Linked DNA regions of Verminephrobacter eiseniae EF01-2. Each later gene encodes a partner of the first gene's protein in a complex. Links are inferred from orthologs where the notes say so. Each region holds a gene or a part of one and is shown on either strand. Other genes may lie near its edges.

Evidence for each region. The genes of interacting proteins can lie anywhere in the genome.
Region 2: the proteins of dnaX (region 1) and holA are in contact, whole or in part, in a cryo-EM structure (PDB 8GIZ), measured with the Escherichia coli proteins. The link is inferred for Verminephrobacter eiseniae EF01-2 from one-to-one orthologs.

Annotation. Positions count from the first base shown.
Region 1 is NC_008786.1:573,238-580,778, forward strand. Bases 3,175-6,085 are described here. They hold dnaX (DNA polymerase III subunit gamma/tau), read right to left. Parts: upstream 5,597-6,085; coding sequence 3,752-5,596; downstream 3,175-3,751. Other genes in these bases: recR (recombination mediator RecR), read right to left, coding at 3,175-3,376; VEIS_RS02480 (YbaB/EbfC family nucleoid-associated protein), read right to left, coding at 3,394-3,726; VEIS_RS02490 (2-hydroxyacid dehydrogenase), read left to right, coding at 5,784-6,085. In the rest of the region: VEIS_RS02465 (NAD(P)/FAD-dependent oxidoreductase), read left to right, coding at 1-960; VEIS_RS02470 (IS5-like element ISVei5 family transposase), read left to right, coding at 1,189-2,676; more of recR, read right to left, coding at 2,786-3,174; more of VEIS_RS02490, read left to right, coding at 6,086-6,710; VEIS_RS02495 (BKACE family enzyme), read right to left, coding at 6,855-7,541. UniProt on the Escherichia coli protein: Part of the beta sliding clamp loading complex, which hydrolyzes ATP to load the beta clamp onto primed DNA to form the DNA replication pre-initiation complex.
Region 2 is NC_008786.1:1,074,032-1,081,575, reverse strand. What follows is about bases 2,457-5,370. They hold holA (DNA polymerase III subunit delta), read left to right. Parts: upstream 2,457-3,342; coding sequence 3,343-4,398; downstream 4,399-5,370. Other genes in these bases: VEIS_RS04740 (glutamate-5-semialdehyde dehydrogenase), read left to right, coding at 4,561-5,370; rocF (arginase), read right to left, coding at 2,457-3,136. Also shown: VEIS_RS04760 (putative 2-aminoethylphosphonate ABC transporter permease subunit), read left to right, coding at 1-490; VEIS_RS04755 (2-aminoethylphosphonate--pyruvate transaminase), read left to right, coding at 521-1,642; VEIS_RS29570 (antitoxin PaaA2 family protein), read right to left, coding at 1,700-1,849; more of rocF, read right to left, coding at 2,111-2,456; more of VEIS_RS04740, read left to right, coding at 5,371-5,841; VEIS_RS04735 (FadR/GntR family transcriptional regulator), read left to right, coding at 6,060-6,872; VEIS_RS04730 (TetR/AcrR family transcriptional regulator), read right to left, coding at 7,117-7,544. UniProt on the Escherichia coli protein: Part of the beta sliding clamp loading complex, which hydrolyzes ATP to load the beta clamp onto primed DNA to form the DNA replication pre-initiation complex.

The sequences.
Region 1 (7,541 bases):
TTGCGCGGCCTGTCCGTCCTCGACCTGGCCACCGGCCAGACCACCGGGCTGCGCGCCGACCATGTGGTGCTGGCGCCGGGCCATAGCGCGCGCGACACCTTTGTCAGTCTGTACGAACGCGGCGTGGCGATGCAGGCCAAGCCGTTTGCCATCGGTCTGCGGATCGAGCATCCGCAGGGCCTGATCGACCGTGCGCGCTGGGGCCGCCACGCGGGCCACCCGCTGCTCGGCGCTGCCGATTACAAGCTGGTGCACCATGCGGCCAACGGTCGCGCGGTGTACAGCTTTTGCATGTGCCCTGGCGGCACGGTGCTGGCCGCCACCAGCGAGCCGGGCTGCGTGGTGACCAATGGCATGAGCCAGTACTCGCGCAACGAGCGCAATGCGAACGCGGGCCTGGTGGTGGGCATCACCCCGAGCGATTACCCGCGCGATGACGCCGCGTTCGAGGCCCAGTTGGGCCGCAGCTACGGCGTCCAGGCCCTGCATCCCGGGTACTGCCACCCGCTGGCCGGCATGGTGCTGCAGCGCCAGTTGGAGTCCCACGCCTTTGTGCTGGGCGGGCGCGACTACAGTGCGCCGGGCCAACTGGTGGGCGATTTCATGGCCGGCAAGCCCTCCACGCAATGGGGCACGGTGGCGCCTTCCTACCGGCCCGGCGTGACCTTGGGCGACCTGCATGCGGCCCTGCCCGGCTACGCCATCGCTGCGCTGCGCGAGGCCCTGCCCGTGTTCGGCCGCAAGATCAAGGGCTTCGACATGCACGATGCGGTGCTGACCGGGGTCGAGACGCGCAGCTCGTCACCGCTCGTGATCAGCCGCAATGGGCAGTTGCAAAGCCTCGGCACCGCCGGCCTGTACCCCGCCGGCGAAGGCGCGGGCTATGCGGGCGGCATTTTGTCCGCCGGGGTCGATGGCATCGAGGTCGGCGAGGCCGTGGCGCGCAGTTTGATGAAATGAGGCCCGTTCGCCGCGCCTGCGGCTCCTGGTGTCGCGTCACCGATCATCTGTCGGTCTGCGCTGGCCATCGGAGCGCATCGCGGCGTTGCATCGCTTGCCAATACGCTCGGTAGTCGGCCCTGCAAATTCTCTGCGACCCGCATGAATGCTGGATTTTTGGCTCTTTGTGGTCCACCGAATCTCCCAGGATTCGTTGAACAGGCAGCTGATTCCTGAGAGATTTGCGCAATGCCCGAGCCCACCGACACGGCTGATTTCTTCCGCTCCCGTCTGGCCGAGATGATCGACTTGCGCCACCCGCTGGCGGTGCTGGCGAGCCGTCTTCCCTGGACGCAGATCGAAGCGGCACTGGCACCTTATTTCGCGCGTCGGGTCCGTGCCGGTCGAGTTCTGGAACACGACGATCTCTTCGGCCCTTCGCTCCAGGTCGCGGGCGCCGGTGTCGCCGCCGCGGGCCGCCCGCGTCTTCCCCTGCGCCTCATGGCCAGCCTGCTGTATCTGAAGCACGTCTACAAGCTCAGCGACGAGGAACTGGTCGAGCGCTGGGCCGAGAACGTGCAGTGGCAGTTCTTCAGCGGCATGACCTTCTACGAGCCACGCCTGCCCTGCGACGCCACCCAGATCGGGCGCTTCCGCTCGATCCTGGGCGAGGCCGGTGTCGAGGAACTCCTGAAGGCCACCATCGACACTGCGGTGGCCTCCAAGGCGATCAAGCCGGCCGAGTTCGAGCGCGTGATCGTGGATACCACCGTCCAGGAGAAGGCCATCGCCCACCCCGTGGACTCCCGCCTGCTGGAGATCGCCCGCGCCAAGGTGGTGGCTGCCGCCAAGCGCGCGGGCATCGCGCTGAAGCAGACCTTCGCCAAGGAAGGCAAGAACCTGCGCCGCAGGGCTGGCGGCTACGCCCACGCCAAGCAGTTCAAGCGCTTGAAGAAGGTGCTCAAGCGCCAGCGCACGGTACTGGGTATCGTGCTGCGCGAAGTGCAGCGCAAGCTTTGCAAGTTGCCTGCGACATCGGTGCCTGCCGTCGATCGCTTGCGCGCACTGATGGGCCGCGCCGAGCGCATTCGCACCCAGCGCCCGAAGGACAAGAACAAACTCTATGCATTGCACGCGCCCGAAGTTGAGTGCATCGGCAAGGGGAAGGCGCGCCGGCCTTACGAGTTTGGCGTGAAGGTCAGCGTGGCCGTCACGCACAAGCAGGGGCTGGTGGTCGGTGCGCGCAGCTTCACGGGCAACCCGTATGACGGCCACACGCTGGCCGAGCAACTCGAGCAGGTCAAGATCCTGACGGAGGACACGGGCGCCAGCCCGAAGCAGGCAGTGGTGGACCTGGGGTTCCGGGGCGTGGACGCAGCCAATCCGGGCATCCAGATCATTCATCGGGGGCGCTTCAAGTCCTTGACCGATGCCCAGCGCCGCTGGCTCAAGCGAAGGCAGGCGGTGGAGCCCACCATCGGACACCTGAAGCACGACAACGGGATGGATCGGTGCTGGCTGCAGGGTGCCACCGGTGACGCGCTGCATGCAGTGCTGTGTGCGGCGGGCTACAACATCCGCTGGCTGCTGCGCGCCATCATGCGCCTCGGGCTCAAGGGCCTTTTATTGCGCCTGATCGCCTTGCTGCGCACGCTCATCGGCGTCCCCCACTTCTTCGCATCCAACGAAATCACGCCATCACGCGCCGCCGCGCGGTTCGCTGCGATAGCGAAATGAATTTCGCAGGTCCGACTCGGTATGGGCTGCGCGATGCGCCTTGCGCTGCGCTCCGATGGCTGCGCGCAGCCTGCGACATCTGATCGGTGACGCGACACTGGCCTGCCGGTCAACGGCGATCGACCAGCGCATGGGCGATCGTGCCCAGGTCCACATACTCCAGTTCACTGCCCACCGGCACGCCGCGCGCCAGCCGGGTCACATGCAGCCCCTGGCGCTTGAGCGCCTGGCTGATCACATGGGCCGTGGCTTCGCCCTCGGCATGGAAGTTGGTGGCCAGGATCACTTCCTGCACCCCGCCCTCGGTGGCGCGCGCGATGAGTTTTTGCAGGCCGATCTCCTTGGGGCCGACGCCGTCGAGCGGGCTGAGCCGCCCCATCAGCACGAAGTACAGCCCTTTGAAAGCCCCGGTGCGCTCCAGCGCTGCCTGATCGGCAGGCGTCTCGACCACGCACAGCCTGGTGGCGTCGCGCCCCGGGTCCAGGCAGGTGCGGCAAGTCTCGGCTTCGGTGAAGGTGTGGCAGCGCGCGCAATGCTGCACCGACCCCAGCGCGTCGTGCAGCGCCTGCGCCAGCGCCTGCCCGCCGGCCCGGTCATGCTGCAGCAGATGAAATGCCATGCGCTGCGCCGACTTCACGCCCACCCCCGGCAAACGGCGCAGCGCCTGTATCAGCGCATCGAGGGCGTTGCTGGAGGACATGCGGCGTGCGCGCGCCTTCAGAACGGAAATTTCATGCCGCCGGGCAGGCCCGGCATACCGGCGGTGAGCTTGCCCATCTTCTGCTCCGAAGTTTCCTCGGCCTTGCGCACGGCGGCATTGAAAGCCGCCGCCACCAGGTCTTCCAGCATGTCCTTGTCCTCCGCCAGCAGGCTCGGGTCGATGCGGATGCGTTTGACATCATGCTTGCAAGTCATCAGCACCTTCACCAGGCCGGCGCCGGATTCACCTTCGACTTCGATCAGCGCCAGTTCGTCCTGGGCTTTTTTCAGGTTGTCCTGCATTGCCTGGGCTTGCTTCATGAGGCCGGCGAGCTGTCCTTTGTTGAACATGGGGGTTTCCTTTTTGCTGGAGGGTTCATGCAGGTTTGACGCTGCCCGGCACGATTTTCGCGCCGTGCTCGCGCATCAGCGACTGCACATAGGGGTCGTTGGCCACGATGGCCTGCGCGCGGCGCTGGCGTTCGGCGGTGGCGGCGGCATTGCGGCGGGCGGGGCTGTCGCAGACGACGCCCAGCTCGACACGGATTTGGCTGGCATGGCCTGCGGCCTGTAGCGCGGCGCGCAGCCGCTCGCGCGCCGTGGGTTGGTTCAGCGACTCGCTGTCGACGCGCAGCAGCCAGTGCCCGTCGTCGCGCGCCAGCAGTTGCGATTGCAAGGCCAACTCGCGCGCCAGCGCCGTGATGGCCTCTGCGGCCAGCAGTTCCTGCACGGTGGCATGCCAGATGTCGCCCTCTTCGGTCGGGGTACAACGCTCCGATACAGGCGCTGGCATGGACGCGCAATGCGGCGTGGGCTGCAAGCGGGCTCCGGGTTCGGGTGTCACCCGCACCGGAATGGCTACGAATTCAGGCGCATTCTGCAACGGTGCTGATTGCACCGCAGCGGCACCGGACTTCTCGGCACCGGCCGGGTCGAGCAGCGCCGGCGCAATGGTCTGCGCTGGCGCCACAGGGTCTGCCGGGGTGCTCGCAGCCGCAGCAGCAGCAGCCGGTGCCGGTGCCGGTGTTGGTGCCGGGACCGGCACGGATACCGGCACCGCGCCCGAAGGGGCGGCTTCAGGCTGGTGCAGGCTTTTTTTTTCGCTCGGCGCGCCGCCGGGCTTGAAGGCCAACAGGCGCAGCAGCACCATGGTCAGCGCCGCGTATTCGTCGGGCGCAAGCCCCAGTTCGCCGCGCCCGTGCAGGCACAGGCTGTACAGCAGATGGGTTTCGTCCGCCGGCATTGCGGCGGCCAGCCGGGCGGTTTCTGCCGCCTCGGGATCTTGCGCATCCACTGCGTCGGCCTGCTGCGGCACGGCCTGAAGCACTGCCATCCGTTGCAGCACGGCCGCCATCTCTTCGAGCGTGGATGCGGCCGACAGGCCGTTGAGCCGCAACTCCTGCGCGGTTTCGACCACCGCCCGGCCATCGCCTTGCGCCAGCGCATCGATCAGCCGGAACACATACGAGCGGTCGACCGCGCCCAGCATCTGGCGCACGGCGGCTTCTTGCAACTGGCCGCTGCCAAAGGCGATGGCCTGATCGGTCAGCGACAGCGCATCGCGCATCGAGCCGCGCGCCGCGCGCGCCAGCAGTTGCAGGGCCTGGGGCTCGGCGGCCACCTGTTCGGCCGCCAGCACCTGCACCAGGTGCGCGTGCACGGTCTGCGGCGCCATGGGGCGCAGGTTGAATTGCAGGCAGCGGCTGAGCACCGTGACCGGCACCTTCTGCGGGTCGGTCGTGGCCAGCACGAACTTGAGGTACTCGGGCGGCTCTTCCAGCGTCTTGAGCATGGCGTTGAACGCCGTGTTCGTGAGCATGTGCACCTCATCGATCATGAAGACCTTGAAGCGCCCCTGCACCGGCTTGTACACCGCCTGCTCGAGCAGGCTTTGCACCTCGTCGACGCCCCGGTTGGAGGCGGCGTCGAGTTCGGTGTAATCGACGAAACGGCCGCTGTCTATGTCGCTGCAGGCCGGGCAGATGCCGCAGGGCGTCGCGGTGATGCCGCCCTGCCCATCCGGGCCCTGGCAGTTGAGCGACTTGGCCAGGATGCGCGCCACCGTGGTCTTGCCCACGCCGCGCGTGCCGGTGAACAAATAGGCATGGTGCAGGCGCTGCCGGGTCAGCGCATTGCTCAGGGCCTGCACCACATGCTCTTGCCCCACCATTTCGGCGAAATTGCGCGGTCGGTACTTGCGGGCGAGCACGAGGTAGGACATGCGCCCGATTCTACGGCCCGGGCAGCGCGGCAGCGCAGCCCGGGCCGGGCGCGCAAAACAGGACTGGCCTGCGGCTACAATCGCGGCCGACGGGCCTGCCCGCATGGTAAAGCGGCCAACCGGGTCAGGTGGGGAACCAAGCAGCCCTAACTGTGGAGTCAGTGCCGGGGCCAGGCTCGTCAACCAGATGAAAATCACCTTTTGCTGTACCGGCACCCAGGCCGGGCCCTGGTTGCAAGGGCTGGCCGCCGCACTGCCACAGGCTGACATCAGCCTGTGGCAGCCCGGTGCCCCGCAGGCCGACCATGCCGTGGTCTGGAAGCCGCCGCAACAGTTCATCGACGAGCAGCCGCGGCTCAGAACCTTGTTCAACCTGGGCGCGGGCGTGGATGCGCTGCTGCGCCTGCGCCTGCCGCCCGCAGCGCTGGTGGTGCGGCTCGATGACGCGGGCATGGCGGTGCAGATGGCCGAATATGTGTGCCATGCGGTGATTGGCCATTTGCGCGAGTTCGATGCCTATGCGGGCCAAATGCGGGCCGGGCGCTGGGACGACCTGCGCCCGCCGCGCCGGCGCGCGGATCTGCCGGTGGGCGTGATGGGGCTGGGGGTGTTGGGGCAGCGGGTGGCCGGCGCGCTGGCGCAGTTCGAGTTCCCGGTCAATGGCTGGAGCCGCTCGCGCAAGACCGCCATGGACGGGGTTCGCACCTTCAGCGGGGCCGACGGGTTCGATGCATTTCTGGCGGCCAGCCGCGTGCTGGTGAACCTGCTGCCGCTCACGCCCGATACCGTGGACATCATGAACCGCACGACCCTCTCGCGGCTGCAACCGGGCGCCTATGTGATCAATGTGGCGCGCGGCGCGCATCTGGTCGATGAGGATCTGCTGGCGCTGATCGATAGCGGCCATATCGCCGGCGCCACGCTGGATGTGTTTCGCAGCGAGCCGCTGCCCGCCGACCATGCGTTCTGGCGCCATCCCCGGATCACCGTCACGCCCCATATCTCGGCCCGCACATTGCGCCAGGAGAGCATTGCCCAGATTGCGCACAAGATCACCACGCTGGAGCAAGGCGGGGCCGTGGCCGGGGTGGTGGACCCGGCGCGCGGCTATTGACGCGATGCGGCTTGGCCGGGTGACAGGCGGGCGCTGGCCAGGCAGGGCCGAGGCGGGCGCACCATGGTCACGCCGGCAGCGCCTGCCCGCTGGCCCGGGCGCTGCGCGCCGCTCCTGGTCGGGGCGGTCTTGGTCGGGGCTGCTTTACCGCCATTGCCGGATGTCATCGGCCGTGGCCAGCGGCCGGCCCAGCGCTTGCGCGACCTGCACGGCCTGGCGCACCAAGGCGGCGTTGTCGGGGGCGATGCTGCCGTCCTTGCACAGCAGGTTGTTTTCAAAGCCCACGCGGGCATGACCGCCCAGCGCTGCGGCGGCTGCGATGCAACTGTTTTCGGTGGCGCCGAAAGCGCAGACCGCCCAAGGCTCGGGCCCTTCATGGGCCGTCACGAAGGGCAGCAAATCCCGGGGACTGGAGGTCTGGCCGGCGCTGTAGCGGCCCAGCACGAACAGCAGCGACCAGGGGGCCTGCGGCACCACGGCCCGCGCGCGCAGATCTTGCCAGCGGCGCAGGTCGGCCAGGTCGTACAGGATGATCTGGGTCAGCGTGCGCTGGCGCGCCAGCCCGGTGAAAAAGCGCTGCAAGCCGGCTTCGCCGATCTCGGGTTGGTCGAACTCGCGCAGGCCCACCGACACCGCTTCGGGGCGCAGCGCCTCGACCAGCGCGATCTGTGCCGCTGCGCGGTAGATGCCGGCCGCCTCGCTGGTGATTTGCAGCACCAGCGCCTGCCCCACCGCCTGGCGCACGCGGTGGATGGCCGCACGGTAGCCTTGCAGGTCCAGGCTGTGGCGGCCCTGGGCGTCGCGGATATGCATGTGCAGCATGGCCGCCCC
Region 2 (7,544 bases), 500 kb from region 1 along the record:
GGGCCTGGGTTACATCATGTTCTTCAACCACCCAGATAATCCGCTTCGCTTCCTGTATGCGTCGATGTCGATTCTGGTGTTCTCGACCATCATTCACTACTACACCTCCAGCCATTTGACGGCGGTGTCGGCATTGAAGGTGCTGGACAATGAATTTGAAGCCGTCGCGGCCTCGCTCAAGATTCCATTGCACAAAACCTTTTTGCGCGTCACCGTGCCAGTGTGCCTGCCTGCCTTGCTCGATATTGCGCGCTATTACTTCGTGGTGTCGATGGCCAGCCTGTCGTGCGTGGTCTTCCTGTATTCGTCGGACACCATTTTGTCGTCGGTGGCCATCATGAATCTTGACGAAGCTGGCGACATTGGCCCGGCAGCGGCGCTGGCATCGCTGACGGTGGCAACCTCCGCCCTGGTATGCCTGCTCTACGGCTGGTTCACCAAGGCATTGATCAACAAAACGCAGGTCTGGCGGACCTGCACCACGCACTGAAGCGCGTGCCTTTCACTTGAAGGAGACATCATGTCCGTTGCCACTACCGAACATCCCGTCCTCTTGACACCCGGCCCCTTGACGACATCGCCGCAAACCCGGCAGGCAATGTTGCGCGACTGGGGTTCATGGGATGCCGACTTCAATCAGATCACCACGCGCGTGCGCCAGCACTTGCTGGAAATTGCCCATGCCGCACAGACGCATGAGTGCGTGCCCCTGCAAGGCAGCGGCACTTTCTCGGTGGAAGCGGCCATTGGCACCATCGTGCCGCGCAATGGCCATGTGTTAGTGCCGATGAACGGCGCCTATTGCCAACGCATTGCGCGTATTTGCGAATACCTCGGACGCCGTGTCAGCACACACAGCTACGCCGAAGATCAGGCCATCTCGCCGGCTGATATCGATCGCCTGCTCAGTGCGGACGCATCCATCACACATGTCGCAGTCGTGCATTGCGAAACCAGCACCGGCATCTTGAATCCCTTGCAGGAGATTGCCAAGGTCGTGCACAAGCATGGCAAGAGCTTGATCATCGATGCCATGAGCTCGTTCGGCGCAGTTGAGGTCGACGCGCGTGCAACGCCGTTCGACGCGCTGATTGCCGCTTCCGGCAAATGTATCGAAGGCGTGCCGGGCATGGGCTTTGTGCTGGTGCGCCGCAGCGTGCTGGAGTCGTGCAAGGGGAATGCGCATTCGCTGGTGCTGGATTTGCACGACCAGTGGGTGTATATGCAAAAAACCACGCAATGGCGCTTCACGCCGCCCACGCATGTGGTGGCTGCGCTGGATCAGGCTTTGCAACAGCATCGCGCCGAGGGTGGCCTGGCAGCGCGTGGTGCGCGCTATGCCAGCAATTGCCGGCAGTTGATCGATGGCTTGGCGGCATTGGGCTTGAAGAGTTTCTTGCCCAGGGAAATCCAGGCACCCATCATCGTCACCATCCACGCGCCGTGCCATGCCAATTACAACTTCCAGGCGTTCTACAACGCGGTCAAGCGCCAAGGCTTTATCCTGTATCCCGGCAAGTTGACGACGGTGGAAACCTTCCGCGTCGGCTGCATGGGGCACTTCGGCGGCGAAGGCATGCGCGCTGCCATCGCTGCCATTGCCCATGTGCTGGACGAGATGGAAATCAGCGTAGCGGCTTGACGACGCAGCCCATGATGGTGTCGCGGTCAGTCAGCGGTCGCCACACCAGCCGGGGCACTATGCACATTGCCGCAGTGCGGCCTTTCGCTTGGCGAACATGGCGCGGACTTCCTCGTCCGACATGCTCGGGCGCGGGTCGTCAATGCTGGCCTGCACCTGCTCGCGGAACCATGCGTCATAGGCCGCAGCCTCGTGGGCACGTTTCAACCGAGAGAACCCTATCGAAAAAAATTCTTTTCCAAACTGAAAGCCCTGCTCAGGAAAGCTGAACAGCGTACTGTCGATGGACTTTGGAATGCCATCGGGTGCCTGCTCGATTGCTTTATATAGGAATTATCCGACTACTTTTCATCTTCTGGATATGTTTCTACTTATTGAGCCTCAAATAAATGGATGACACAAAATAGCGTCTTCACTCGGCATGGCGTTGACAGTTATTTACACAGGTCTCAATAAATCAAAAATGCTCTAAACCCTGGCCGCCACCAGAGCCGTACCGATCTCTGGCGGCGGCACGCGCATCAACGTGCTCTTGCCAAACAGCGACTCCACCAGGTCCACCGCCAGCAGCGCCGTCCGGTTGCGCAGATCGAGCGCCGGGTTGAGCTCCACGATATCCAGCGACGCCAGCCGGCCGCTGTCGGCAATCATTTCCATGCACAGTTGCGCCTCACGGTAACCGGGGCCGCCGGGCACCGGTGTGCCGACACCGGGGGCGATGTCCGGGTCCAGAAAATCCACATCGAAACTGACATGCAGGTGGCAATCGGCGTCCAGCCCCGCCAAAGCCTGCTGCATGGTCTGGCGCATGCCGGCTTCATCGATGTAGCGCATGTCGAAGACCTCCAGGCCCTGCTGATGGACCAGGCGCTTTTCGCCCGGATCTACGCTGCGGACGCCGATCAGGCGAATCTGCTGCGCACGCAATGCCGGCCCGCCGCCGGGCATGCCGCCGGCCAACTGCGTCAGCGGCCCAGGCCCCAAGCCGCACAGGCAGGCCATCGGCATGCCATGCAGATTGCCGCTGGGCGTCAGGGCGCTGGTGTTGAAGTCGGCATGGGCGTCGAGCCACAGCACACGCAGCGGCTGGCCCCGCGCGGCGCAATGGCGCGCCACGGCGCTGATGCTGCCCAGCCCCAGGCAATGGTCACCGCCGAGCAAGATCGGCAGATGACCCAGACGCAACTCGGCCGATACCGCATCGAACACGCGCTGATTCCACTGCACCACCTCGGGCAGATGGCGATAGCCCTGCACCGGCGCTTGCCAAGGATTGGCCGGGCCGCTCAGATTGCCCCGGTCGAACGATTGCAGGCCATGCCCTTGCAGCGCCGCCTGCAGCCCGGCCACGCGCAGAGCCTCCGGCCCCATGGATGCGCCGCGCACCCCGGCCCCGATATCGGTGGGGGCGCCGATCAGCGCTATCGGGCGATGGGCGGGGCGGGGGATGGGGCCGGCCGTGGCGGGGTGGGGAGATGGTGCGTTGGCGTGCATGGCGTGGTGACGATCAGTCAGGCGGTGGTCAGTCGGTGCCCGGGCCAAATTGTGCGCGGGCCGGGCTGCCCTGCAAAGCGGGAAATCGGCGCAAACCACATGGCAAACATGGCAAGCCGCCCCCAACCACCCCAACCATCCCGCGGACCGGCTCCGGGCGCCCGGCGCGATCGGCCCGTGCAGCGCAAGGCGATAAACTGCGCCGCATGCAAATCGCGCTGGCCCAACTGTCCGAGCATCTTCAACGGGGTCTGGCGCCGCTGTATGCGCTGCATGGCGACGAACCGCTGCTGCAACAAGAGGCGGTGGACGCCATCCGCGCTGCGGCCCGGGCACGGGGCTATACCGAGCGCAGCGCATTCACTGTGGCCGGCGCCCATTTCGACTGGAGCGCAGTGCTGGCCGCCGGTGGCTCATCGAGCCTGTTTGCCGAGCGGCAGATCGTCGAAATCCGCATCCCCACGGGCAAGCCCGGCAAGGACGGCAGCGCGGCCTTGCAGCGGCTGGCCGCATCGGCCCAAGGCAACGACAACACCCTGACACTGGTGCTGCTGCCGCGCCTGGACAAAGCCATGCGCGCCGGGGACTGGTTTGCCGCGCTCCAGGCCCATGGCAGCACCATACAGATCGACCCCGTGGAACGCAGCGCGCTGCCGCAATGGCTGGCCCAGCGCCTGGCCGCCCAGGGCCAGCGCGTGCTGGCGGGCGAGGAGGGCCAGCGCACGCTGCGGTTCTTTGCCGATCGTGTCGAAGGCAACCTGCTGGCCGCCCACCAAGAGATCCAGAAACTGGCCCTGCTGCACCCGGCCGGCGAATTGACGCAGGCCCAGGTCGAAGCCGCCGTGCTCGATGTCGCGCGCTACGACGTGTTCAAACTGTCCGAATCGGTGCTGGCCGGGCAGACCGCCCGCGTGCAGCGCATGCTCGATGGCCTGCAAGCCGCAGGCGAGAACGAAGTGCTGGTGCACTGGGCGCTGGCCGAAGACATCCGTGCGCTCAAGCGCGTGAAAGACGCGATGAACGCCGGCCGCCCGCTGCCGCTGGCGCTGCGCGAAAACCGCATCTGGGGTCCCCGGGAGCGCCTGTTCGAGCGCATCCTGCCCCAGGCCAGCGATGCGGCACTGGCCCGGCTATTGCAATCGGCGCACATCGTGGACGGCATCGTCAAGGGCCTGCGCTGGCCTGACTGGCCCGCCGATAGTTGGCAGGCATTGCAGCGACTGGCGCTGCAACTGAGCCGGCTGACATCGACCGCGCACTGACGGGCTTTGGGCCGCGCTGGTGATGCCCAATGGGGTCAATGGGGTTAATGGGGTCAATGGGGTCAATGGGGTCAATAGGCCACGGAGGCTTGATTTCACTTCGCCACGAGCTAGAAAAACAATAGCACAATGAATCTGCGGCACAATCGCCCGATGAGTCCGATGAACCTGGCTGAACTGACCGAATACACGCGCCATCTCGGCACCCGGGCCAAAACCGCATCTGCGCTGATGGCCAAAGCGCCAGCGGCCAGTAAGAGCCAGGCGCTCAAGGCGCTGGCGCGGCGGCTGCGCGACAACACCCCGGCGCTGCAAATCGACAACGCCCGCGACTTGGAGCGCGCCCGTGCTGCCGGTCTGGCCGCGCCCATGGTCGAGCGCCTGCAACTGAGTCCGCAGACCTTGGAAACCTGCGCCCAGGGCTGCGAGCAATTGGCGGCCATGCCCGACATCATCGGTGCGATCCAGGGCTTGCAGCAGCAACCCAGCGGCATCCGCGTAGGCCGGATGCGGGTGCCGATCGGCGTGTTCTGCATGGTCTACGAAAGCCGCCCGAACGTGACCATCGAAGCCGCCAGCCTGTCGATCAAGAGCGGCAACGCCTGCATCCTGCGCGGCGGCTCTGAAGCCATGGCCTCGAACCAGGCGCTGACAGCACTGGTGCAGCAGGCGCTGGCCGAGGCCGGCCTGCCGCAAGACGCGGTGCAACTGGTGCAGACCACCGACCGCGCCGCCGTGGGCCAGCTCATCGCCATGCCCGAATGCGTCGACCTGATCATCCCGCGCGGCGGCAAGGGCCTGATCGAGCGCATCAGCCGCGAAGCCCGGGTGCCGGTCATCAAGCACCTGGACGGCAACTGCCACATCTATGTCGACGCCCCCTGCGACATCGCCATGGCCGTGCAAGTCGCCGACAACGCCAAAACCCACAAGTACAGCCCCTGCAACGCCAGCGAAAGCCTGCTCGTGGCCAGGCCGGTGGCCGCCGAATTCCTGCCGAAAATCGGCGCCATATATGCCACCAAGGGCGTGGAAATGCGCGCCTGCCCCGAGGCGCTGGCGATTTTGGGCGCAGTGACGGGCGCCAAGCTGCTGCCCGCCACCGAGCAAGACTGGTCCGAGGAATACCTGGCCCCCATCATCAGCGTGAAAGTGCTCGACGGCGTGGACGCCGCCATTGCCCATATCAACCGCTATTCGAGCCACCACACCGACGCCATCCTGACCATGCACCACGCGCATGCCCAACGCTTCCTGCGCGAGGTGGATTCGGCCAGCGTGCTGGTCAATGCCAGCACCCGCTTTGCCGATGGTTTCGAGTACGGACTGGGCGCAGAAATCGGCATCAGCACCGACAAACTGCATGCGCGCGGCCCGGTGGGCATCGAAGGGCTGACCTCGCTCAAGTATGTGGTGCTGGGCGAAGGCGAAATTCGCCACTGAGGGCGGCGGATGCCCGGCTTTCACGGCCGGCGGACAGCTCCGAGCCCCAATGGGCATGGGGTACACTCGCCAAGTGCATGACTCACCTCATTCCATTTCCCAATCGTTCATGAAAGCAAAGGCGGAGCGCAGACAGTACCAATGTACGGCAAGCGACGCCGGCAAAGTGCACGGATGATTTGTAAATGGAATCACTCCCATCGGGTTTCGAATTGCCAATGAAATCGAATCACCCCGGCAGGCAGGATGATGAAAACACCGGGGCCAGCCCGGAGAAAATCGACGGAACCGAAGAGCCTCGACTGCGCTGGCATTTTCACCCGATCGCCAATGCCCGCGCTCACGAAGATGTCGTTGAGCAGATCATTTTCTCGATCTTGTCGGGTGCTTATTCTGCCGATGACCGCCTGCCCAGCGTCGAGCAGTTGGCACAAGCGATGAATGTCAGCAAGCCGGTCATTGGCGAGGCGCTCAAGGTCCTGATCAAGGCCAAAATCGTCCGGGTGCAGCGGGGTCGCTCCGGGGGACTGTTCGTGCTGACGAATAATGTGCCGGACGGTGTGCTGGCGCTGACCGCGCAATTGCGCCATGTGAGTCTGAGCGAAATCATCGAAGCGCGCCATCCGGTCGAACTGCAACTGGCGCTTTTGGCCGCCGAGCGGGCGACGCAAGCCGATTTTGCCGCCCTGCGCTCATGCATCGACCAACTGCGCGGGCATCGCCATAGCGATCTGTCGATCCGCATCCGTTACGACCACATGTTCCACTACACGCTGGGACGCATTGCGCGCAGTAGCGCGCTGGCGCTGTTTCAGCACCAGATTCTGGAGCAGATTTTTCTGCGCATGCCGGATTATTTTCTATACGAAGAAAACCCGGATACCGTCATCACCCTGCACGAGGGTACATTGGCCGCGATCCGCAGCCGCAGTCCCGAGAAAATCAGGGCAGCCATCGCCGAGCATATGAGCGCCTTGGAAAATGTGGTGACTTCATCCGGGGGCCGGCCCCGATCGTTGAATAAGCCCTGATACCGAATGGCCTGGGCCGCAACGATCACCGGGCAGCAGCCAGCGCAGCCGCCAAAAGCACATCGGCACCAGCGGCGATATCCTGATTGACTGATCTTCGGCAAATTCCAGTTCGTTATGGCTCAGACCGGCTCGGCCGTCGGCGGTGCGCAAGCCGTCATGGCCGCGCTCTCGAAGGCAAACGAGAACGTCGGTGCGGTTGACTGCGAAGTCAACTGCGCCGTAGGCGGAGCCAGCAGCCAAATCATGGCCTGGCGAGACCAGGTGCGGCGGCGATCTGCGCCGATGTCCCGGTTTGCTGGCTGGCCGGCCGACCCTGAGGCAATGCCGCCAGCGCGGGGGCGATCAATCGCTTGAGCGATGCCCGAGACGCCCCGTCGCGGGCTTGGAACGAGATGCTCTGCGTGATCCCCAGAAAGTACTGGGCGAGCACACCGACATCGGTTTCGCTTGGCAACTCGCCTTCATCGACACCTCTCTGTATGCGCGCGCGAATCATCGCCAAGGTGTCGGTGCGGGTCTTCTTGAGGTACGTCCAGACTTCCTCGTTCCCTGGCAGATGGTTCACGGCACCCAGGACGAGCAGGCACCCTCCCGATGGATTGGAGGTGGCCGTGCCAACGGTCGCTTCCAGCATGGAGCGCAGGCCATCACGGACGGACGCTGCACCGT